Regions from separate parts of the Actinomadura chokoriensis genome, predicted to be linked through region 2. Evidence: riboswitches for the same ligand, from Rfam matches in the RefSeq annotation. Region 2 holds a riboswitch; each other region holds the start of a gene.
What was found. A riboswitch is a leader RNA that binds a small molecule or an ion and turns the genes downstream of it on or off. The one in region 2 is predicted to bind cobalamin.
Positions count from the first base shown of each region.

Region 1: another riboswitch for cobalamin. It lies ahead of cobN (cobaltochelatase subunit CobN); the one in region 2 lies ahead of ABFX46_RS29955 (ribonucleoside-diphosphate reductase subunit alpha).
Region 3: another riboswitch for cobalamin. It lies ahead of metE (5-methyltetrahydropteroyltriglutamate--homocysteine S-methyltransferase); the one in region 2 lies ahead of ABFX46_RS29955 (ribonucleoside-diphosphate reductase subunit alpha).

Region 1 covers NZ_BAAAMW010000019.1:114,563-121,978, forward strand. Annotated here, with positions in the region: gene cobN (cobaltochelatase subunit CobN) at 1-3,178, opposite strand, end outside; cobalamin riboswitch at 3,231-3,354, opposite strand; gene ABFX46_RS31860 (precorrin-3B synthase) at 3,426-4,517, shown strand; gene ABFX46_RS31865 (precorrin-8X methylmutase) at 4,514-5,134, shown strand; gene ABFX46_RS31870 (precorrin-2 C(20)-methyltransferase) at 5,134-6,621, shown strand; gene ABFX46_RS31875 (cobalt-precorrin-6A reductase) at 6,612-7,346, opposite strand; gene cobM (precorrin-4 C(11)-methyltransferase) at 7,331-7,416, opposite strand, start outside.
Region 2 covers NZ_BAAAMW010000017.1:63,465-70,880, forward strand. Annotated here, with positions in the region: gene ABFX46_RS29955 (ribonucleoside-diphosphate reductase subunit alpha) at 1-1,984, opposite strand, end outside; cobalamin riboswitch at 2,074-2,293, opposite strand; gene ABFX46_RS29960 (hypothetical protein) at 2,433-3,104, shown strand; gene ABFX46_RS29965 (YcnI family copper-binding membrane protein) at 3,199-3,906, shown strand; gene ABFX46_RS29970 (copper resistance CopC family protein) at 3,903-4,436, shown strand; gene ABFX46_RS29975 (COG4315 family predicted lipoprotein) at 4,630-5,154, shown strand; gene ABFX46_RS29980 (hypothetical protein) at 5,175-5,606, shown strand; gene ABFX46_RS29985 (APC family permease) at 5,674-7,416, shown strand, end outside.
Region 3 covers NZ_BAAAMW010000004.1:192,893-200,308, forward strand. Annotated here, with positions in the region: gene ABFX46_RS11505 (SAM-dependent methyltransferase) at 1-2, shown strand, start outside; gene ABFX46_RS11510 (SAM-dependent methyltransferase) at 70-897, shown strand; gene ABFX46_RS11515 (DUF397 domain-containing protein) at 894-1,109, shown strand; gene ABFX46_RS11520 (helix-turn-helix domain-containing protein) at 1,235-2,074, shown strand; gene ABFX46_RS11525 (DUF397 domain-containing protein) at 2,080-2,277, shown strand; gene ABFX46_RS11530 (ATP-binding protein) at 2,623-3,378, shown strand; gene metE (5-methyltetrahydropteroyltriglutamate--homocysteine S-methyltransferase) at 3,449-5,695, opposite strand; cobalamin riboswitch at 5,797-6,005, opposite strand; gene rox (rifampin monooxygenase) at 6,037-7,416, opposite strand, start outside.

The sequences.
Region 1 (7,416 bases), on a different contig from region 2:
CGTACGCCTCCGGCGCCCTGCCGGTCAGCGCCCGGACGGTGGCGATCATGCCGCCGTGGTACTGGAAGTAGTCGTCGGAGTCGGCGATGTCGTGCTCGCGGGTGTCGACGTTCTTCGCGGCGACCGCGATGCGGCGGTAGGCGCTCTCCATGTCGTCGCGGGCGGGGACGCCGTCGAGGTCGCGGCCGTAGGCGTGGCCGCCCCACACCGCGTACACCTCGGCGAGGTCGGCGTCGTCGCGCCAGGTGCGGCTGTCGATGAGCGGCAGCAGCCCGGCCCCGTAGGCTCCGGGCGCCGACCCGAAGATGCGGCGGGCGGCGCGCCCCTCGTCGCCGTGCGCCTCCCGGTCGGCCCGGACGTGGGCGCGGACGTAGTTGTCGCCGTCGGGCTCGTCCAGGGCCGCGACGAGGCGGACGGCGTCGTCCAGCATGGCGACGACGTGCGGGAACGCGTCCCGGAAGAAGCCGCTGATGCGGACGGTCACGTCGATGCGCGGCCGGCCCAGCTCGGCGAGCGGGACCGGCTCCAGATCCGTGACGCGGCGGGACGCCTCGTCCCACGCCGGCCGGACGCCGAGCAGGGCGAGGACTTCGGCGATGTCGTCCCCGGCCGTCCGCATCGCGCTCGTCCCCCACACCGACAGGCCCACCGAGCGCGGCCACTCCCCGTCGTGGTCGGCGCGGTAGCGGTCGAGGAGCGAGGCGGCCATGGCCTGCCCGGTCTCCCACGCGAGGCGGCTCGGGACGGCGCGCGGGTCCACCGAGTAGAAGTTCCGGCCGGTCGGCAGGACGTTGACGAGGCCGCGCAGCGGCGACCCGCTCGGCCCGGCCGGGACGTAGCCGCCGTCCAGGGCGTGCAGCACGTGGCCGAGTTCGTCGGACGTGCGCGCCAGGCGCGGGACGATCTCGGCGGCGGCGAACTCCAGGACCCGCCCCACGAGTTCGCGGCGCTCCCCGGGGACCCGCCGGGCGATCTCGGGGACCGCTTCCGCGTCCCAGCCCGCGTCCTCCATGCCCTGGACGAGCGACCGGGCGGCGGCCTCGGCGGCGTCCACGTCGGCGAGGGCCTCGGAGCCGTCCTCGGCCAGGCCGAGCGCCTCGCGCAGGCCCGGCAGCGTCTCCCGCCCCGACCACATCTGCCGGGCGCGGAGCATGGCCAGCACCAGGTCGACACGGGTCCCGCCCTCCGGCGCAAGGCCGAGGACGTGCAGGCCGTCGCGGATCTGCGCGTCCTTCACCTCGCACAGCCAGCCGTCCACGTGCAGGAGGAAGTCGTCGAACTCGGTGTCGTGGGGACGGTCGTCCAGGCCGAGGTCGTGGTCGAGCTTCGCGGCCTGGATCAGCGTCCAGATCTGCGCGCGGATCGCCGGGAGCTTCGCCGGGTCCATCGCGGCGATCGTCGCGTGCTCGTCCAGGAGCTGTTCGAGGCGTGCGATGTCGCCGTAGGTCTCGGCGCGCGCCATCGGCGGGACCATGTGGTCGACGAGGACGGCGTGCGCGCGGCGCTTGGCCTGCGTCCCCTCCCCCGGGTCGTTGACGAGGAACAGGTAGATCAGCGGGACGTCGCCGAGCGCGGCGTCGGTGCCGCACGACGCGGACATGCCGGCCGCCTTGCCGGGCAGCCACTCCAGGTTGCCGTGCTTGCCGACGTGCACGATCGCGTGCGCGCCGAACTCGTCCGACAGCCACCGGTACGCGGCCAGGTAGTGGTGGCTCGGCGGCAGGTCGGGGTCGTGGTAGATCGCGATGGGGTTCTGGCCGAAGCCGCGCGGCGGCTGCACCATCACGACGACGTTCCCGGCGCGGAGGGCGGCGAGGACGATGGCGCCGTCCTGGACGAACAGGTGCCCGGGCGGCGGCCCCCAGTGCAGCTCCATCTCCCCGCGCAGCACCTCGGGGAGGGTGCGGTACCAGCGTTCGTAGGACGCGGCGGAGATGCGGATCGGGTTGCCGGCGAGCTGCTCCTCGGTGAGCCAGTCCTCGTCCTGGCCGCCGGCCGCGATGAGCGCGTGGACGAGCGCGTCGCCGTCCTGCTCGCGGACGCCGGGGAAGCCCTCGCCGAGGTCGTAGCCCTCCTCCGCGAGGCGGGCCAGCAGCCGGACGGTGCTCGCCGGGGTGTCGAGGCCGACGGCGTTCCCGACGCGGGAGTGCTTCGTCGGGTACGCCGACAGCATGACGACGATGCGGCGGTCGGCGGCCGGGGTGCGGCGGAGGCGGCCGTGCCGGACGGCGATCCCGGCGACCCGCGCGGCGCGTTCGGGGTCGGCCCGGTAGACGGTGAGGCCGTCCTCGTCGATCTCCTTGAACGAGAACGGGACGGTGATGATGCGGCCGTCGAACTCGGGGATCGCGACCTGCGACGCCGCGTCCAGCGGGGACAGGCCGTCGTCGCTCGCCGCCCAGGCGTCGCGGCTGGTGGTGAGGCAGAGGCCCTGCAGGATCGGGATGTCCAGCTCGGCGAGGGCGCCCACGTCCCACGCCTCGTCGTCACCGCCCGCCCCGGCGGTCGCGGGCCGCGTCCCGCCCGCCGCGAGGACGGTCACGACGAGCGCGTCCGCCCGGCCGAGGGTGTCGAGCAGTTCGGGCTCGGCGGTGCGCAGGGACGAGCAGAAGACCGGCATGGCCTGCCCGCCGGCGTCCTCGACGGCCGTGCACAGCGCCTCCACGAACGCGGTGTTCCCCGCCATGTGGTGGGCGCGGTAGTACAGCACGCCGATGACCGGGCCGCCGGCGGTGCGGGGTTCGCGTTCGAGCCGTCCCCACGTCGGCGCCGCGGCGGGCGGCGCGAACCCGCGCCCGGTCAGCAGCACGGTGTCGGACAGGAACGCGTGCAGCTCGGCCAGGTTGCCGGGGCCGCCGTGCGCGAGGTAGGCGTGGGCTTCGGCGCACACGCCGCCGGGGACGGTGGACAGCTCCATCAGCTCGGCGTCGGGGGCCTGCTCGCCGCCGAGGACGACCACCGGACGGGGCCCGGCGAGCAGCGCGTCGAGCCCGTCCTCCCAGGCCCGGCGCCCGCCGAGCAGCCGGACGACGACGAGGCCGGTCCCCTCGGCGAGGCCGGGCAGGTCGTCCGCGGTGAGCCGCGCCGGGTTGCCGAGCCGGTAGGCGGCGCCGGACGCGCGGGCGCTCAGCAGATCGGTGTCGGACGTCGACAGCAGCAGCACGGTGCCAGCGGACACGGCCGTTCCTCCCCTGGGGTCCTCGCCCCGGTCGCGGGTGTCACGACGGCAGGAGTCTCCTGGCTCCCGGATCGACGCTCGCCCCGGCCTTCCCGTCCGTGCGGACAGTGGCCTCAAGCGGGATTCGCTCCCCGGTCACAGTGGCGGGACCGCGCCGGATTCGCACCGGCTTCCTCCCATTGCCATCGCCTGAGGAGAACAGTACGGCAGCGCGGGCCGCCCGCAAAGTGTGGTTAACATCCTCCCCGTGCCGAATGCCAGACTCCGTGCCGACGCCTGCCCCGGCGCGCTGCGCACCCACGACGCCGCCGACGGGCCGCTGGCGCGCGTCCGGGTGCCGGGCGGCGCGGTGTCGTCCGCGCGGCTCGGGGTGCTCGGCGCCGCCGCCCGGGAACTGGGGCGGGACGTGATCGAACTCACGTCCCGGGGCAATCTGCAGCTGCGCGGCGTCCGCGATCCGGCGGCGCTCGCGGAGCGGCTGGGGGCGGCCGGGCTGCTGCCGTCGCCGTCCCACGAGCGGGTCCGCAACATCGTCGCGTCCCCGCTCGGCGGACGCGGCGAGCACGGCGTCCTGGCGACGGATCCGCTGGTCACGGCCCTCGACCGGGCGCTGTGCGGGCATCCGCGGCTGGCGGGGCTGCCGGGCCGCTTCCTGTTCGCCTTCGACGACGGCACGGGCGACATGCTCGCGCTGGGCGCCGACCTGACCTTCGCCCCGGACGGCCTCCACCTCGCCGGGACGCGGCTGCCCCATCGCGATGGCGCGGTGGCGCTGACGGTCGCGGCGGCGGAGGCGTTCCTCGACGTCCGCGGGGACGCGTGGCGCCTCGCGGAGGTGCCGGACGGGGCGCGGCTCATCGCGGAGCGGCTCGGGGCCGAACCCCAAGAGGCCGGTGCGCGTCCCGAGCCCCGCCGCCCGCATGCCGGGGTCATCGCGCAGCGGGGCGGGCTCGTCGCGCTGGAGGCCGTGCCGCCTCTCGGACGGTTGTCCGGGGCACAGGCCGATGCGCTCGCCGGTCTCGCGGACGAGGTGCGGGTGACGCCGTGGCGGAGCGTCGTGCTGCGCGACCTGGGCCAGGGCGCGGCAAGCCGCATCGCGGCGCGGCTCGGCGCGGCCGGTTTCGCCGTCGATCCGGCGTCGCCGTGGGTCGGGGTGTCGGCGTGCACGGGCAGTCCCGGGTGCGCGAAGTCGCGCGGCGACGTGCAGGGCGAGGCGCGGCGGTGGGCCGGCGGGCTGGAGCGCGCCCCGGAGACGCCCGTCCACTGGGCGGGGTGCGAGCGGCGCTGCGGGATGCCCCGCGGCCCGGTCGAACTGAGGATGGCGGAGGAGCAGCGGTGATCGACTATGTCCGGGACGGCGCCGAGATCTACCGGCGGTCGTTCGCGACGATCCGCGCGGAGGCCGACCTGTCGGGCCTGCCGGACGACGTGGCGCGGGTCGCCGTCCGGATGATCCACGCGTGCGGGATGACCGACCTCGTCCGCGACCTGGCGTGGTCGCCGGGGGTCGTGGAGCGGGCGCGGGCGGCGCTGCTGGACGGCGCGCCGGTCCTGTGCGACGCGCGGATGGTCGCGTCCGGCATCACGCGGGCGCGGCTGCCCGCCGGCAACGAGGTCGTGTGCACGCTCGGCGACCCCGAGGTGCCGGGGCTGGCGGCGCGGCTCGGCACCACGCGGAGCGCGGCGGCGCTGGAGCTGTGGCGCGGCCGCCTCGGCGGCGCGGTCGTCGCGATCGGCAACGCGCCGACCGCGCTGTTCCGGCTGCTGGAGCTGGTCGCGGAGGGTGCGGGGCGCCCGGCGGCGGTCCTCGGCGTCCCGGTCGGGTTCATCGGCGCCGCCGAGTCCAAGGAGGCCCTCGCCGCGAGCGGCCTCGACCATCTGGTGGTGCGCGGGCGGCGCGGCGGCAGCGCGATGACGGCGGCGGCGGTCAACGCCATCGCCAGTGAGGCGGAATGATGGCGGGACGGCTGTTCGGCGTGGGCGTCGGGCCCGGCGATCCGGAGCTGGTCACGGTGAAGGCGGCGCGGCTGATCGGCGGCGCCGACGTGGTCGCCTACCACTCCGCGCGGCACGGGCGCAGCATCGCCCGGTCGGTCGCCGAGCCGTACCTGCGGGACGGCCAGGTCGAGGAGCAGCTCGTCTACCCGGTGACGACCGAGACGACCGGGCATCCGGGCGGCTACCAGGGCGCGCTGGACGACTTCTACGCCGACTGCGCCGCCCGGCTCGCCGCGCACCTCGACGCCGGCCGGACGGTCGTGGTGCTGAGCGAGGGCGACCCGCTGTTCTACGGGTCCTACATGCACCTGCACAAGCGGCTCGCGCCGCACTACCCGACCGAGGTGGTGCCCGGTGTGACGTCGCTGAGCGCGGCGTCGGCGGCGGCGGGGCGCCCGCTGGTGGAGCGGGAGGAGACGCTGACCGTGCTGCCCGGCACGCTGCCCGCCGGGGAGCTGGCCGCGCGGCTGCGCGGCGCCGACGCGGCGGCCGTGCTGAAGCTCGGCCGGACGTTCACCAAGGTCAGGCAGGCCTTCCAGGACGCGGGACGGCTCGGCGACGCCTGGTATGTGGAGCGCGCCGCCACCGACCGGCAGCGGGTCGCCCCGCTCGCCGACGTCGATCCGGCCGACGTCCCGTACATGTCGCTCGCCCTGCTGACGAGCCCGGCCGAGCGGTCGTTCGCGGCGCCTCCCCCGGCGCGGCCGGCCGGTTCCGGCGGGGTGTGGGTGGTCGGGCTCGGGCCCGCCGGGCGGCCGTGGCTCACGCCCGAGGCGCAGGACGTCCTGGCGTCGGCGACCGACCTCGTCGGCTACGGCCCCTACCTCGACCGGGTGCCGCCGAACCCGAGGCAGCGGCGCCACGCGTCCGGGAACCGGGTGGAGGCCGACCGGGCCCGGCACGCGCTGGAGCTCGCGCGGGACGGGGCGCGCGTCGCGGTCGTGTCGTCCGGCGACCCGGGCGTGTTCGCGATGGCGGCGGCGGTGCTGGAGACCGCCGCCGGGGACGAGTTCGCGGACGTCCCGGTGCGGGTCGTGCCGGGGCTGACGGCGGCGCAGGCCGTCGCGTCGCGGGCGGGGGCCCCGCTCGGGCACGACTTCTGCGTGCTGTCGCTGTCGGACATCCTCAAGCCGTGGGACGTGATCGCGCGGCGGCTCGCGGCCGCCGCCGAGGCCGACCTGGTGCTGGCCCTCTACAACCCGTCGTCGAGCCGGCGGAGGCACCAGCTCCCGGCGGCGCGCGACCTGCTGCTGGAGCACCGCTCCCCCGAGACGCCGGTGGTGGTCGGGCGGGACGTGGGCGGTCCGGAGGAGGACGTGGCGGTGACGACGCTCGGCAAGCTCGACCCGGACCGGGTCGACATGCGCTGCCTCGTGATCGTGGGGTCGTCCACGACGCGGGTGACCGACAAGGGCATGGTCTACACGCCGCGCCGCTACCCCTGAGCCCAGGCGGCGGCGGTCGCCACGTCGTCCGTCGCCTGGACGCCGTCCGGATGGGGCGGGCGGTCCACCATGACGACCGGTATGCCGGCGTCGCGGGCGGCGGTGAGCTTCGCGCGGGTCATGGAGCCGCCGCTGTCCTTGGTGACGAGCACGTCCAGGCGGTGGTCGCGGATCAGCGCGCGCTCCCCCTCCACGGTGTAGGGGCCGCGGGCGAGCAGCACCTCGGCGTTGGGCGGGACGGGCGGCTCCGGCGGGTCGACCGACCGGGCGAGGAACCACGCGTCCGCGCGGGCGGCGAACACCGGGATGCTGCGGCGGCCGGTGGTGAGGAACACGCGGGCCCCGACCGGTAGCGCCCCGGCGGCTTCGGGCAGGGACGGGACGCGGTGCCAGTCGTCGCCGTCCTCCGCCTCCCAGCCGGGGCGGCGCAGCGCGAGCAGCGGGACGCCGGTCGCGCGCGAGGCGTGCGCGGCCGACGCGCTCATCCGCTCGGCGAACGGGTGCGTGGCGTCCACGAGGCGGTCGATCCGGTTGCCGCGGAGCCAGGCCGCGAGCCCGCCGGCCCCGCCGAAGCCGCCGATGTGGACCTCCCCCGCCGGCAGGCGCGGGTCGCTGACGCGTCCGGCGAGGGACGAGACGACGTGCACGCCCGTGCGGCGGACCGCGAGGCGGGCGGCGAGCGCGCGGGCCTCCGCCGTCCCGCCGAGGATCAGGACGCGCCGCACGCCCGGTCCCGGCCGGCGCTGTAGAGGTGGCTGTCGGGGAACGCCGACGCCGTCAGGACGCGGCCGACGA
Region 2 (7,416 bases):
GGCCCTGGACGGAGCCGTTCGCCTTCTTCACCGCCTCCCGGACGGCCGGCGTCCACAGCCCGAGCGACTTCAGGTCGTCGACCAGGTAGCCGTTGATCTGCAGGAACTCGCCGGACAGCGTCTCGCGCTTGAACAGGTTGGACACCTGCGGCTCGATGCACTCATAGCAGCCCGCGATGGACGCGATCGTCGCGGTCGGCGCGATCGCGACGAGCAGCGAGTTGCGCAGCCCCGTCTCGGCGACGCGCGCCCGGAGCTCGGCCCACGCCTCGGGACGGGTCTGGATCGCGTCCGGGAAGTGGTCGACGTGGAGCCGGCCGCGAGCGGTGCGGGTCATGCCGTAGGCGGGCAGCGGGCCGTGCGCGGCGGCGAGATCGGCGGACGCCCCGTAGGCGGCCAGCGCGATCTCCTCGGCGATGCGCGTCGAGAGCGCGCGGGCCTCGTCCGAGTCGAACGGAAGGCGCAGCGTGAAGAAGACGTCCGCCAGGCCCATCACGCCCAAGCCGACCGGTCGCCACTTGCGGTTGGCCTTCTCCGCCTCCGGCGTGGGGTAGAAGCCCCTGTCGATGGTGCGGTCCAAGAACCGGACGGCGGTGCGGACGGTGGAACGAAGCCGATCCCAGTCGACCCCTGCCGGCGTGACGTGCGCGGCCAGATTCACCGATCCGAGGTTGCAGACGGCCGCTTCGCCATCGCCGGTGACTTCCAGGATCTCCGTGCACAGGTTCGACAGGTGGACGGTCTGGCCGGGCTCGGCGGTCTGGTTGCAGGCGCGGTTGGCGGCGTCCTTGAACGTCATCCACCCGTTGCCCGTCTCCGCGAGGGTGCGCATCATCCGCCCGTACAGCTTGCGCGCCGGGACCTGCCGGACGAACCGCCCGTCCCGCTCCGCCGACCGGTACGCCTCGTCGAACGCCTCGCCCCACAGGTCGGCCAGCTCGGGGACCTCCTTCGGGTCGAACAGCGACCAGACCGCGTCGTCCTCGACCCGGCGCATGAACTCGTCCGGGACCCAGTTGGCGAGGTTGAGGTTGTGGGTGCGGCGCGCGTCCTCGCCCGTGTTGTCGCGCAGTTCGAGGAACTCCTCGACGTCGGCGTGCCACGGCTCCAGGTACACGCAGGCCGCGCCCTTGCGGCGCCCGCCCTGGTTGACGGCGGCGACGGACGCGTCCAGCGTGCGCAGCCACGGCACGATGCCGTTCGAACGCCCGTTGGTGCCGCGGATCAGCGACCCCCGCGACCGGACCTTCGTCCACGAGATCCCGATGCCGCCCGCGTACTTGCTGAGCCGCGCGACCTGCCCGTACCGGTCGTAGATCGACTCCAGCTCGTCGCGCGGCGAGTCGAGCAGGAAGCACGACGACAGCTGCGGGCGGCGCGCCGCCGCGTTGAACAGCGTCGGCGAACTGGGCAGGTAGCGCAGCGTGCCGAGCAGCCCGTACAGCTCCGCCGCCTCCTCCACGGTGTCGGCGAGGCCGCAGGCGACGCGCAGCAGGAAGTGCTGCGGACGCTCCAGGACGAGCCGCGAACGCGGATGCCTCAGCAGGTACCGGTCGTAGAGGGTGCGCAGCCCGAAGTACTCGAACCGGTCGTCGGCGGAGTCGTCGGCGAGCGCGTCGAGGGCGTCGGCGTTGGCGGCGACGAACGCGGCCGGGCCGTCCGCCAGCAGGCCCGCGCCGTGCGCGGCGGCGACCGACTCGGCGAACGTCGCGACGCCCGCGGACGCCGCCTCGTCCCTGATCCGGGCGCCGAGCAGCCGCGCGGCGACCTTGGAGTACCCGGGTTCGGCGGGCACCAGCGCGGCGGCCTCGCCGATCGCGAGGTCGCGCAGCGCCGCCGCGTCCAGCCCGTTCCCGGAGCGGACGGCGGCCAGCACCCGTCCCGGCTCGACGTCCGGTATGCCGTCGCAGGCGGCCTCGACCTCCGCGCCGATCCCCCGTCGCAACGCCGCCGCGGCCGGCGGCGCCGCCAGAGCCTGTGTCACGTGCCTCTCCCCTCGCAAGCCGCCTCGCGGGGGCATGCGAACGGCGCGCGACGGCACGCCGCGCTCCGCCCTCCGGCCCACCCGCGAGGCCTGGACGTATCGAACTGGCAGGTCTTCGGACTCGCGGGCGCCGCCTTCCGGAGAAGGCGTCCTAGTGGCCGTCGCTTCCCAGGCCCCGATGGGCCCAGTGCTCATAACGGCGGTCGTTCCCGCTCACCGCTGCGGGGCAGTCCCGGATTCGCACCGGGTTCCCTCTTACGACGCCCCCGCCGCGAACGGCGGGGGCGTACCAGCACGGGATTGAACCCTACATCTAGTTCGCGATCTTTGTGCAACCCCAAGATGTTGGGCGTGTCGATGCGGCTGCGAGCTGGGCGCGGGTAGATGGCGGGGCTGGCGGCAGGGTCGGCTGCGGGGTCGGCGGGGGTGGTGGCACGATGGTCCCGTCATGTCCGAACGCCCCCGCGAACCCCTGTTCCGGACCGCCCGCGCGATCGTCTTCGCGACCGCGTGCGTCGCGCTGGCCGTCCTCGGGCACGTCCTCGCAGGTGGGGCCGCGGTCCCGGTGTGGGCGGGGCTGAGCGGGTTCGGGGCGGTCCTCGGCGTGACGCTGATGCTGGCGGGCCACGAGCGCTCCCTCGCCACGATCCTGGGCGGGCTCCTCGGCGGGCAGTTCGCGCTGCACACGCTGTTCACCGCGGCGGCGCCGCACCCCCCGCTCCCGATGCCCGCGATGGCGGATCATGCCGGCGGGGCTCACGCGTCCGGCATGCACGCCGCCATGGCGGCCGGCGCGGACACGATGGCGGCGTCGGCCCCGCACGACCCCAACGGCCTGGTCATGACGCTCGCGCACTGCGTGGCCGCGCTGGTCGCCGCGTGGTGGCTGCGGCGCGGCGAGCGGGCCGCCTGGGCGATGGCCCGCCGGGTCGCCGCCGCGGCCGACCGTCCCGTCCGGCTGCTGCTGGGCCTGCTGGCCGTCGAGCCGGCCGCGTCCCCGCGTCCCGCCCCGGTGCTCCCGGTGGCGGACGTCGCCGCCGCCCTCGGCCGGGTGCTGCGGCACCAAGTGGTCGAGCGGGGTCCCCCGGCGCGTTCGAGGGCGCTCGCACGCTTCTGCTGAGGCGAAGCCTCCGCGTCGAGCGCCGTACGTCACCGGACGCCGATCCGCGGCGCATCCGGCTTCTCTTCCGTACGACTCGAACGGACATTTCCCCATGCCTTTCCTCTCGCATGCCCGCCGTGCCGGCGCTCTCGCGTCCCTCGCGGCCCTCGCCGTGGTCGGCGGGGCGACGGCCGCGTCCGCGCACGTCACCGCCAACCCGACGACCGCCGAGCAGGGCTCCTACGCCAAGGTGTCGTTCCGGGTGCCGAACGAGCGCGACAACGCCTCCACCACCAAGGTCGTGGTGCACCTGCCGGTCGACCATCCGCTGGCGTCGGTGTCCGTCCGCCCGACCCCGGGCTGGACGGTGAAGGCCGAGAAGTCCACGCTGCCGAAGCCGATCAAGTCCCACGGCGGCGAGCTGACCGAGGCCGTCACCACGATCACCTGGTCGGGCGGCAAGATCGAGCCGGGCCAGTTCCAGGAGTTCGACGTCTCCATGGGCCCGCTCCCGACCGACACCGACCAGATCATGTTCAAGGCCGACCAGACGTACTCCAACGGCGAGGTCGTCAAGTGGGAGGAGGAGCAGGCCGAGGGCGGCGCCGAACCGGAGCACCCCGCACCGACGCTCCAGCTCACCCCGAAGGACGCCGCGCCCACGGCGGGCCTCACGGCCGAGCGGAAGCCGGCCGCGAAGAGCACGGCGTCGGCCGATGACGGGACGGCCCGCCTCCTCGGCGGCATCGGCATCGCGGCCGGCGTGATCGGCGTCGGCGTCGGCGGCTACGGCCTGAGCCGCGCGCGGAGCCGGGCATGATCCGGCGGCTCGCGGCGGGCGCCCTGGCGGTCGGGACGGTCCTCGCGCTGACGGCGGCCCCGGCCTCCGCCCACACGGCGCTGACCTCGGCGAACCCGGCGAAGGACGCGACGGTCCCGGCGCCGTCCCAGATCGTCCTCACCTACGCCGACCCGGTGCGGCTGCCGCGCGTGGTCCTGATGGACGCGTCGAAGAAGCAGTACCAGTCCGGGTCGGCCCAGGCGGTCGACAACAAGGTCACCCAGGCGGTCGGCGGCGCGCTCCCGAACGGGGAGTACACCGTGGGCTGGCGTGTCGTGTCCTCCGACGGGCACCCGGTCGAGGGCACCTACACCTTCACCGTGACGGGTTCCTCGGCGGCCGCGCAGCCCCCCGGCCCCGCCGCCGCGCCGTCGGCGGCCTCGGCGACGTCCGCGGAGAAGTCGTCCGGCTCGTCCGGCTGGCTCTGGATCGGGCTGATCGTCCTGGTCATCGCCCTGGCGGGCGGCGCCGTCGCCTGGCTCCGCCGCTCCTCCGCCACCGAGGACTGACCGCTCGCCCACCGGCTCGGGTGATCACGGCCGCACCCCGTGATCATCCGGCCGGTGGGCGGCGTTCTTTACAGCTATCGGAAAGAACGGGTCACAGCCGGGACGGGGACAGTTCGCGCGGCGGGCCGGCGGGTACGCGGCGCCGCAGAAGGAGTCGCGGGCGACCGCCGACAGGTCCACGGGGAGGGTGCGCATGTTCCGGATGCGGCGGCTGGTGATCACGATGGGAGCGGCCGGGGCGGCCCTGGCGGCCGCGGCCGGGTGCGGCGGCGGAGGGTCGGGCGGGTCCGGGTCGGGCGGCTACGGCGGCGGATCGTCGACGACCTCGGCGGCGCCCACCGGCGGCACGTCCGGCCAGACGATCAAGACGGCGAGCGTGGGGAGCCTCGGGCCGATCCTGGTCGACGGCGCGGGGCGGACGGTCTACCTCTTCGAGAAGGACAAGGGGAACCAGTCGTCCTGCTCCGGGTCGTGCGCGTCGGTCTGGCCGCCGGTCACGACCAGCGTGAAGCCCCAGCCCGGGTCGGGCGCGGACGCCTCGAAGCTGAGCACCACCAAGCGGAGCGACGGCACCACCGAGGTCAGCTACGCCGGGCACCCGCTGTACTACTACGCGCCGGACGGCACCTCCAGCGGCAGCACCGGAGGGCAGGGCCTCGACCAGTTCGGCGCCAAGTGGTACGTGCTGTCGCCGTCCGGCAGCGCGGTCACCAAGTAGGTCCGCCATGGGTGATCGCGATGCGTGACCTCCTGCGCTACCTGGGCGTCCTGCTCCTGTTCGGCGTCGGCGCCGTCCATCTGTACGAGTACTACGCCGACGATTTCCGGGTCATCCCGACCATCGGCGTCCTGTTCCTGCTCAACTTCATCGGGGGCGTGGTGCTCGGGCTGCTCCTGGCGCTGCCGCTCGGCTCGCTTCCGGTGATCCGGTCGGTGCCGATCGCCGGACGGGCCGCGCACGCGCTCGTGGCGCTCGTGGGGATCGCGTACGCGGCGGCCACCATCATCGCGCTGATGATCAGTGAGACGGGCACGCTGTTCGGCTTCCAGGAGGGCGGCTACGGCCCCGCCATCGTGGCGGCGCTGGCCCTGGAGTCCGCGGCCGTCGTCGTGCTCGCCGCGTTTCTGGCCCTCGAAGCGCGCCACCTGCGCGAACAGCCGTCTCGCTGAACGCCCCGGGCGCCGGGCCCGCGGTCCCGGCGGAGTCCGCGGTGTCACGGGACCGATGCGGAGAGCGGTGAGCATTCCCAAGCGGTTCCTGGTCGGCCGGCCGCTGCGCAGCGGGCAGCTCGGCGAGACGCTGCTGCCCAAGAAGATCGCGCTGCCGGTGTTCTGCAGCGACCCGCTGTCGTCCAACGCCTACGCGACCGAGGAGATCCTGCTCGCGCTCGGCCTCGGCGGGACGGCACTGCTCCACCTCACCCCGTGGGTCGCGGCGGCCGTCATCGTCCTGCTGGCGGTGGTGGTGCTGTCCTACCGGCAGACCTGCCGCGCCTACCCGAGCGGCGGCGGCGCCTACGTCGTCAGCCGGGAGAACCTGGGCGTCAACGCCTCGCTGGCCGCCGCCAGCGCCCTCCTGGTCGACTACGTGCTGACGGTCGCGGTGTCGGTGGCGGCCGGAGTCGCCAACCTCGCGTCCGCGATGCCCGCCCTCACGCCGTACACGGTCCAGGTCTGCGTGGTCCTGGTCGCGCTGCTGGCGATCACGAACCTGCGCGGGGTCCGGGAGTCGGGAACGGTCTTCGCCGTCCCGACCTACGGGTTCATCACCGTGGTCATGGCGATGCTCCTGTGGGGCGCCGGGCGGACGCTCACCGGCCACACACCGCAGGCCGAGTCTGCCCATTTCGGGATAGAACCGTCCCACGGCACGACGGGCTGGCTGGCCGTCGCGCTGGTCCTGCGCGCCTTCTCCCAGGGCTGCACGGCGCTCACCGGCGTGGAGGCGGTGAGCAACGGCGTCCCGAACTTCCAGCCGCCCAAGAGCCGGAACGCCGCGGCCACGTTGGCGATCATGGGCGGGATCACCATCGCCATGTTCGCGGGGATCACCGCGCTCGCCCTGGTCTCGCACGTGCGGATCGCCGGCGCCCCCGGGCTGCTGACCGGCGCGCCGCCCGGCTACGAGCAGAAGACCGTCATCGCCCAGATCGCCGCGGCGGTGTTCGGCGCCGGCTCCCCGCCGTTCTACCTGGTCGCCGGGTTCACCGCCGCGATCCTGGTGCTGGCGGCCAACACCGCCTTCAACGGCTTCCCGACCCTCGCCTCCATCCTCGGCGAGGACGAGTTCCTGCCCAAGCAGTTCTCCCGCCGCGGGGACCGGCTCGTCTTCAGCAACGGCATCGTGATCCTCGCCCTGCTCGCCGGCGGCCTGATCTGGGCGTTCCACGCCAGCCCGACGCGGCTCATCCAGCTCTACATCATCGGGGTCTTCGTCTCGTTCACGCTCAGCCAGACCGGGATGGTCCGGCACTGGACGGGCCTCATCGGGCGCGCCGCCGGGCCGCAGCGGGCCCGGATGCGGCGCGCGCGCCTGATCAACGCCGTCGGCGCGATGCTCACCGGCGTGGTCCTGGTCGTCGTCCTGATCACGAAGTTCACGCACGGCGCCTGGATCGTCGTCATCGCCATGCCCGTGCTCTTCCTGATGATGAAGGCCATCCGCGGCCACTACACGCGCCTCGCCGCGGAGCTGGAGCCGTCCGAGGAGGCGGTCGGCCTGCCGAGCCGCGTCCACGCGGTCGTGCTGGTGTCCAAGCTCCACACTCCGGCGATGCGCGCCATCGCGTTCGCGCGCGCGACCCGACCGGACACCCTCACGGCCGTGACCGTCCGCACCTCCGGCCGCGACACCGGGGAGCTCGAGGAGGCGTGGGCGCGGCGCGGCGTCCCCGTGCCGCTGACCGTCCTCGACTCCCCCTACCGCGACATCACCGGCCCCGTCCTGGAGTACGTCGGCCGCATCCACCGGCGGAGCCCG
Region 3 (7,416 bases), on a different contig from region 2:
GACGAGGCCGACGATCGCGTACCCGCGCACGGCGGGCACTTCCCCCGATGCGGTAATGGAGGCGAAGCAGTGAGCGACATCGAGCAGGCGCCACCCGGGGTGGACATCACCGTCCCCAGCCCGGCTCGGATGTACGACTACTACCTCGGCGGCACCGACAACTTCGAGGTCGACCGTGCCGCCGCGGACAAGGTCAAGGCGAACATGCCGGAGGCCGGCGACGCGGCATGGGCGAACAGGGGCTTCCTGCAGCGCTCGGTGCGCTGGCTGGCCGAGAACGGTATCCGGCAGTTCATCGATCTCGGGGCCGGCCTGCCCACGATGAACAACACCCACGACGCGGCGCAGGACGTCGCGCCCGACGCCCGGGTCCTCTACGTGGACAACGACCCGATCGTGGCGGTGCACGCGGGCAAGCTGCTGGCGGGCTCGTCCGGGACGGCGTTCGTCACGGCCGACTTCCGCGAGCCGGACGCGCTGTTCGACCACGAGGCCACCCGGAAGATGATCGACCTCGACCGGCCGGTGGCCCTGCTGCTGGTGGCGATGGTCCACTTCGTGCCGGACGAGGACGACCCCTACGGCCTGATCCGCGGGTACATGGACCGGCTGGCGCCCGGCAGCTACCTGGCGCTGTCCGCCGGAACCAACGACCGGCAGGCCGACCGGGCGGTCGGCACGATCAGGGACGTGTACGCCAAGTCCACCGCGGCCGTCCACATGCGGACGCGGGAGGAGGTCACCCGGTTCTTCGACGGGCTGGAGATCGTCCCGCCGCACGGCAAGGCGGGGCGCGAGGTGGCCTACATCGGCGAATGGGGCGCTGAGGACCCTGACGCCGCCGACAGTGATGGGTCGCGGTGGGCGTACTGCGGTGTGGCGAGGAAGACAGCATGAAGAAGCCGACTGCGGAGGAGTTGGGCGTCGACCCGGACGCCCTGGACTGGCAGCGCTCGGGGAGCGACGAGGGCGGCATCGAGGTCGCTTTTGTCGGCGAATGGACGCTCTTGCGCACGTCCGGCCAGCTCATCTCGGTGTTCGACGAGCACGAATGGGCCTGCTTCCTGGACGGCGTGCGGAAGGGCGAGTTCGACCGGGCCGCGTCCTGAGGCGTCCTCATGAAGCCGTTACCCGACGGGATTCGTGATGCGCTTCCTGATCCGGCCAAATCTGTGATTCACAAATTCGGAAGGCGTATGCTGATGCCGGCCGTATGTCAAGGGAGGTGGCGCCGATGAGCGAGGCGTACGGCGCCACGATCGCCAAACGGGGGCTGGCGCGCCGCCTGCGGGATCTGCGCGTCGAGGCCGGATACACGGCCAACCAGGTCTGCGACCGGTTGAACTGGGGAAGAGGCAAGGTCGGCCGGTTCGAGGCCAACAACTGGGTTCGTCCCGAGCTCAGTGACATCCGCGACCTGGCGCGCATCTACGAGGGCAGCGACCTCGACGAGCTCGAGGAACTCGCGACGCGCGCCCGGCAGCGGGCCTGGTGGCGTGACTACCCGGACGTCTTCAACAACGAGTTCCCCGGCTACGAGGGGGACGCGTCGAGCATCCGGGTGGTCATGCCGCTGGTCATCCCCGGGTTGCTGCAGACCCTGCCGTACATGCAGGCGCTGCTGATGTCCGGCACGCAGTCGCCGGAGTGGCGCGAGAAGGCGCTGCGGGCCCGGCTGCGCAAGCAGCAGATCCTCGACCGCGACGAGCACGCGCCGACCCTGACCGCCCTGATCACCGAGGCGTCGCTGCTGTACGAGTGGGGCGACCCCGGCGACCGCCGCGCCCAGCTCCGCCACCTGCTGACCATGTCGGCGCGGCCGAACGTCGAGCTGCGGCTGCTGCGCCTGTCGGACGGGCTGCACCCCGGCATGTCGACCCTGGTCAACATCTTCGATTTCCCCGGCGGCGAGCCGTCCATGGTCTTCCTCGAGAACGACGAGGAGGTCCAGGAGATCGACGACGCCGCGAAAGTGGAGGCCTATGGCGAGATCTTCGAAGAGATCCGCGCGGCGGCGCTGAGCGCCGCCGGCACCGCGGCCCACCTGGAGGCACTCATCGCGAAGCTGGAGTAAGACTCATGGACCTCTCTCAGGCACGGTGGTTCAAGGCCACCGCGAGCGCGAGCAGCAACGGGGGATGCGTCGAGGTCGCCGACCTCGAGACGGCCACCGGGCTGCGCGACAGCAGGACGCCGGAGGCCGGGGCGCACGTGGTGCCCCGGTCCGTCTTCGCGGCGTTCCTCGAAGACGTGCGGGCCGGCAGGTACGACCGCTGACTGACCGGGCCGCACACACGATCCCCCAGGGCTGCACCCCTGGGGGATCTTCATGTGTGCGGCCCTCTCTCAGGCGCGTCCACGGTACAGCGCCGCGCACCGGCCGTCCCGGGTCCGCCGGTACACGTTTCTTGCACCGCGGGGGGACGTACTTTAGACGCTTTCGGGCGCATCGGTGAACGTCTCAACTTCTCCCGCATGATCCTTGCGATGTACCGCCCCCGGCGGCCAGAAATGTGCGAAGCTGGGTTCTGTGATTCACACATAGCGAGTCGCGAACCGTGGAGGTTCAAGGCGCGAATGTCTGAATCGCGAATGTCTCCGTAAACCCCCGAGGTGGGCGCCATGACGAAGGCCGCGACGACGTGCGGGATTCCGTGGAGGCTGGAGAACGGCGGTTGCGCGGCCCTGCCCCTGCCCCCGGACGACACCATCGCGCGGGTGGCCCGCGCCCACATCACGGGTCTGCTCCCCGCACTCGGGCTGTCCGGCCAGGACGTCGACGACATCACGCTCATGGTCAGCGAGCTGGCGACGAACGTCTTACAGCACGCCATGCCCGGCGACGGCCCGTCCGGCGCGGAACTGTGGGTCTACCAGCGCACGAGCGCGTGCGGCCGGGACGAACTCGTCGTCAAGGCGTTCGACACGCTGCGTGCGTGGCGGCCGCAGGCGCCCGCCGGCCCGATGCTGGAGCACGGCCGCGGCCTGGAGATCATCGAGCTGCTCACCCGCGGGCGGTGGGGGCACCACCCGTCCCGCTCCCGGCTGCGGACGCCGGCCGTCCGGGGGAAGGCGACCTGGTTCGCCCTGCCGCTCCCGCGCACCGGGCGCCGCCGCCGGCACGTCTGGCGGACCGACGAGCGGCTCGCCACGAAGGACCTGCACGCGCTGCTCGTCCAGCGCGGCATCCACGACCTGGAGCCGGGCGACGAGCTCGGCGCCTCCGTCATCTCGGGGCCCGGTGACCTGACCGTCTGGTGCGAGTCGGCGACGTTCCGCTGGTGCGCCCCGTCCGGCGAGTCCGGCAAGCTGCCGGTCGCCGACATCACCGAGGTGTGCGAGGAGCTCGTCCGCCTCTGGGAGTCGATGCACGACTGAGGCCGGCAACGGCCGCGCGATCGGCCGCCGCATGGCCCGGGGTGGGGGCGGGCCATGCGGCGGCGGGGGGTCAGCCGCGTTTGCCCGGCAGTCCGGCACGGACGCGGTGCGCGGCCGTGACCAGGTTGCGCAGCGAGGCCTCGGTCTCCGGGTAGGCGCGGGTCTTCAGCCCGCAGTCGGGGTTCACCCACAGCCGTCCCGGCTCGACGGCCCGCAGCGCGCGGCGCAGGTTGTCCTCCATCTCCTCGGCGGCGGGGACGCGCGGCGAGTGGATGTCGTACACGCCCGGCCCGATCCCGTTCGCGTACCCGGCGGCGCGCAGGTCGCCGACCAGCTCCATGTGCGAGCGGGCCGCCTCCACGCTGGTGACGTCGGCGTCCAGCGCCCCGATCGCGCCGATGATCTCGCCGAACTCCGAGTAGCACATGTGGGTGTGGATCTGGGTGGTGTCCTTCACCCCGGACGTCGCCAGCCGGAACGCGCCGACCGCCCAGTCGAGGTAGGCGGGACGGTCCTCGTCGCGCAGCGGCAGGAGTTCGCGCAGCGCCGGCTCGTCCACCTGGATGACGCGGATGCCGGCGGTCTCCAGGTCGGCGATCTCGTCCCGGAGCGCGAGCGCGACCTGGCGGGCGGTGTCGGCGAGCGGCTGGTCGTCGCGGACGAACGACCAGGCGAGCATCGTGACCGGCCCGGTGAGCATCCCCTTGACCGGCTTGCTCGTCAGCGACTGCGCGTACGCGGCCCAGCCGACCGTCATCGGACGGGGCCGCGCGACGTCGCTGTGCAGGATCGGCGGGCGCACGTAGCGCGACCCGTACGACTGGACCCATCCGTGCTCGGTCGCCGCGTACCCGTCGAGCTGCTCGGCGAAGTACTGCACCATGTCGTTGCGTTCGGGCTCGCCGTGCACGAGGACGTCCAGGCCGAGGTCCTCTTGCAGTGCGATGACGCGGGCGATCTCGGCCTTCATCGCGGCGGTGTAGTCGGCCTCGGTGATGCGTCCGGCCCTGCGGTCGGCGCGGGCCCGGCGGATCTCGGGGGTCTGCGGGAACGAGCCGATCGTGGTGGTCGCGAGGTCGGGCAGGCCGAGCGCGTCCCGCTGGGCGGCGAACCGGGCGGCGCGGTCGCCGCGCCGGGTGTCCCCGATGCCGCCGAGCCGCTCCCGGACGCCCCGGTCGACGCCCGGTCCGGGGAGCGGCGCGCCGTCCGGGATCGGGACGCCGTCGCCGAGCGCCCGTCCGAGCGCGACGACCTCGGCGACCTTCTGCCGGGCGAACGCGAGGCGTCCGCGGACGTCCGGGTCGAGCGCCGTCTCCGCGTCGAGGTCGAGCGGGACGTGCATCAGCGAGCAGGACGTCCCGACCACGATCTGGTCGACGAGGCCGAGCACGGACGCGCAGGCGGCCAGCGCCTTCCGGGAGTCGGTGCGCCACACGTTCCGGCCGTCGACGACCCCGGCGACGAGCGTCTTGCGCGGCAGCCCGCCGACCGACGCGAGCACGTCCACGGTGCCGGGCCCGGCGACGAGGTCGAGCGCGACGGCCTCGACCCGGCTGCGCGCCAGCACGCGCAGGGCGTCCGCGCCGATCGCGCCGAAGTACGCGGCGACCATCAGCCGGGGCCTGCTGGACAGCCGCCCGAGCCGCGCGTACGCGTGGGCGAGCGCGTCGATCTCCGCCGCGCTCCGGTCGGCGACGAGCACGGGCTCGTCCAGTTGCACCCACTGCGCACCCGACCCCGCGAGCCGCTCCAGGATCTCGGCGTAGACGTCGACGAGCCCGTCGAGCAGGTCCAGCGTGCGGAACCCGTCCACGGCGGGCTTGGCGAGCAGCAGGTAGGTGAGCGGGCCGATGAGCACGGGACGCGTCTCGATGCCGAGCGCCCTCGCCTCCCGGTACTCGGCCAGCGGCTTGGCGGCGGCCCCGTCCGCGAGCCGGAACCTGGTGTCCGGACCCAGCTCGGGGACGAGGTAGTGGTAGTTGGTGTCGAACCACTTGGTCATTTCGAGCGGCGGGACGTCCTGGACACCGCGGGCCATGGCGAAGTACCGGTCGAGCCCGGTCAGCCGCCGGTAGCGGTCCGGGACGGCGTCGACCAGCACGCTCGTGTCGAGCATCTGGTCGTAGAAGGAGAAGGTGTTCGACGGGATCGCGTCGACTCCGGCGTCCCGCAGGCCCGTCCAGACCTGGGCGCGCAGGTCGGCGCCGGTCCGGGCGAGGGCGTCGGCGTCGATGCGCCCCGCCCAGTAGTCCTCGGTGGCGACCTTCAACTCCCGGCGCGCCCCGATGCGGGGATATCCGAGGATCGTCGTGTTCATGGCGGCTTCCCTCGCTGTGCCACGGGCGACCGCGAGGACGGCACGGCACGGCGGAGCCGCGTCGCCGGCCGTCCCACGAGGCCGCGGACCACCGCGCGCCGGGCGGCGCGCGGGCGGAGGCAGGTCTTCGGACTCGCGGGCGTCGCCTCCTCGGAGGAGGCGTCCTACTGGCCGTCGCTTCCCAGGCCGGCGGGCCCAGTGCGTATGACGGCGGTCGTTCCCGCTCACCGCTGCGGGGCAGTCCCGGACTCGCACCGGGTTCCCTCTTACGACGCTCGAAACGAGCGAACCATCCGCATCCGGAGTCTACCGCCGCCTCGCCCGCGCGCCCCGGGGCGCCGTCAGGCGGCGGGCGGGCCGAACCAGCGGGGCAGGTGTTCGAGCAGGTCGGCCTGGTCGTCCCCGACCCAGGCGACGTGGCCGTCCGGGCGCAGGAGAACGGCGGGCGCGTCGAGTTCCGCACTGGCGCCCGCGACATGGTCGACGCGGTCGGCCCATCCGGTGACCGCGAGCCGGCCGGTCTGGTCGAGCAGCAGCCCGCGGCCCTCGTGCATCAGCCCGTAGAGGCGGCCGCGCTTCAGCGGGACGTCCCGCAGCCGCCGGCCGAGCAGGGGATGGCCCTCCCCGAAGTCGTAGCGGACGCCGATCGCCGTGGTCTTCTCGATCAGGTACCGGGTCACCTCCCCGACGTCCATCAGCTCCGCGAGCAGGCGGCGCACCGCCTGCGGGCCGGGCTCCAGGGACAGCAGCTCGGCCTGCGCGCGGGTGTTGTTCAGCACGTCGGCGGCCACCGGGCGCCGCTCGGTCTCGTAGGTGTCGAGCAGCGTCTCCGGGGCCCGTCCGACGACCGCGGCGGCCAGTTTCCAGCCGAGGTTGAACGCGTCCTGGACGCCGAGGTTGAGCCCCTGCCCGCCCAGCGGCGGATGGACGTGCGCCGCGTCGCCGGCCAGCAGCACCCGGCCGGCGCGGTAGCGCTCGGCGAGCCGGGTCGCGTCGCCGAACCGGGACAGCCAGCGCGGCGAGTGGACGCCGAAGTCGGTGCCGGCGAACACCCGCAGGCGCCGTTTCACCTCGTCGAGCGAGGGCGGTGCGGCGCGGTCCCCGGACACGCCCTCGGCGAGCACGACGGCGCGGTAGACGCCGTCGCCGACCGGGCCGACGCCGAACGTGCGATGGGTCTCACGGACGTCCGCGACGATGGCGGCCATCTTCTCCGGGTCCTCGGTCGCCTCCATCTCGCCGGTCAGCCACTCGGTCTTCGCGGGCTCGCCGGGGAAGCCGACGCCGAGCAGCTTGCGCACCGTGCTCCGGCCTCCGTCGCAGCCGACGAGGTAGCGGGAGCGCAGGCGTGCTCCGTCGGCGAGGTCGGCGGTCACCCCGTCCTCGTCCTGGCTCAGCCCGACCAGCTCGCAGCCGCGCCGGACCTCGGCGCCGAGTTCGGCGGCCCGCTCGGCCAGCAGCCGGTCGGTGACCGGTTGCGGAATGCCGAGGATGTAGGGATGCGCGGTGTCGAGCCGTTCGGGCTGCGGCTTGTCGATACCGGCGAAATGGCCGCGGAGCGGATACTTGGTGCCGTGCGCGAGGAAGCGCTCCAGCAATCCGCGCTGGTCCATCACCTCGATGCTGCGCACATGCAGGCCGAGCGAGCGGACAATTCTCGTCGGCTCCGCGTCCTTCTCCACGACGAGCACGCGCACGCCGTGCAGCCGCAACTCGGCCGC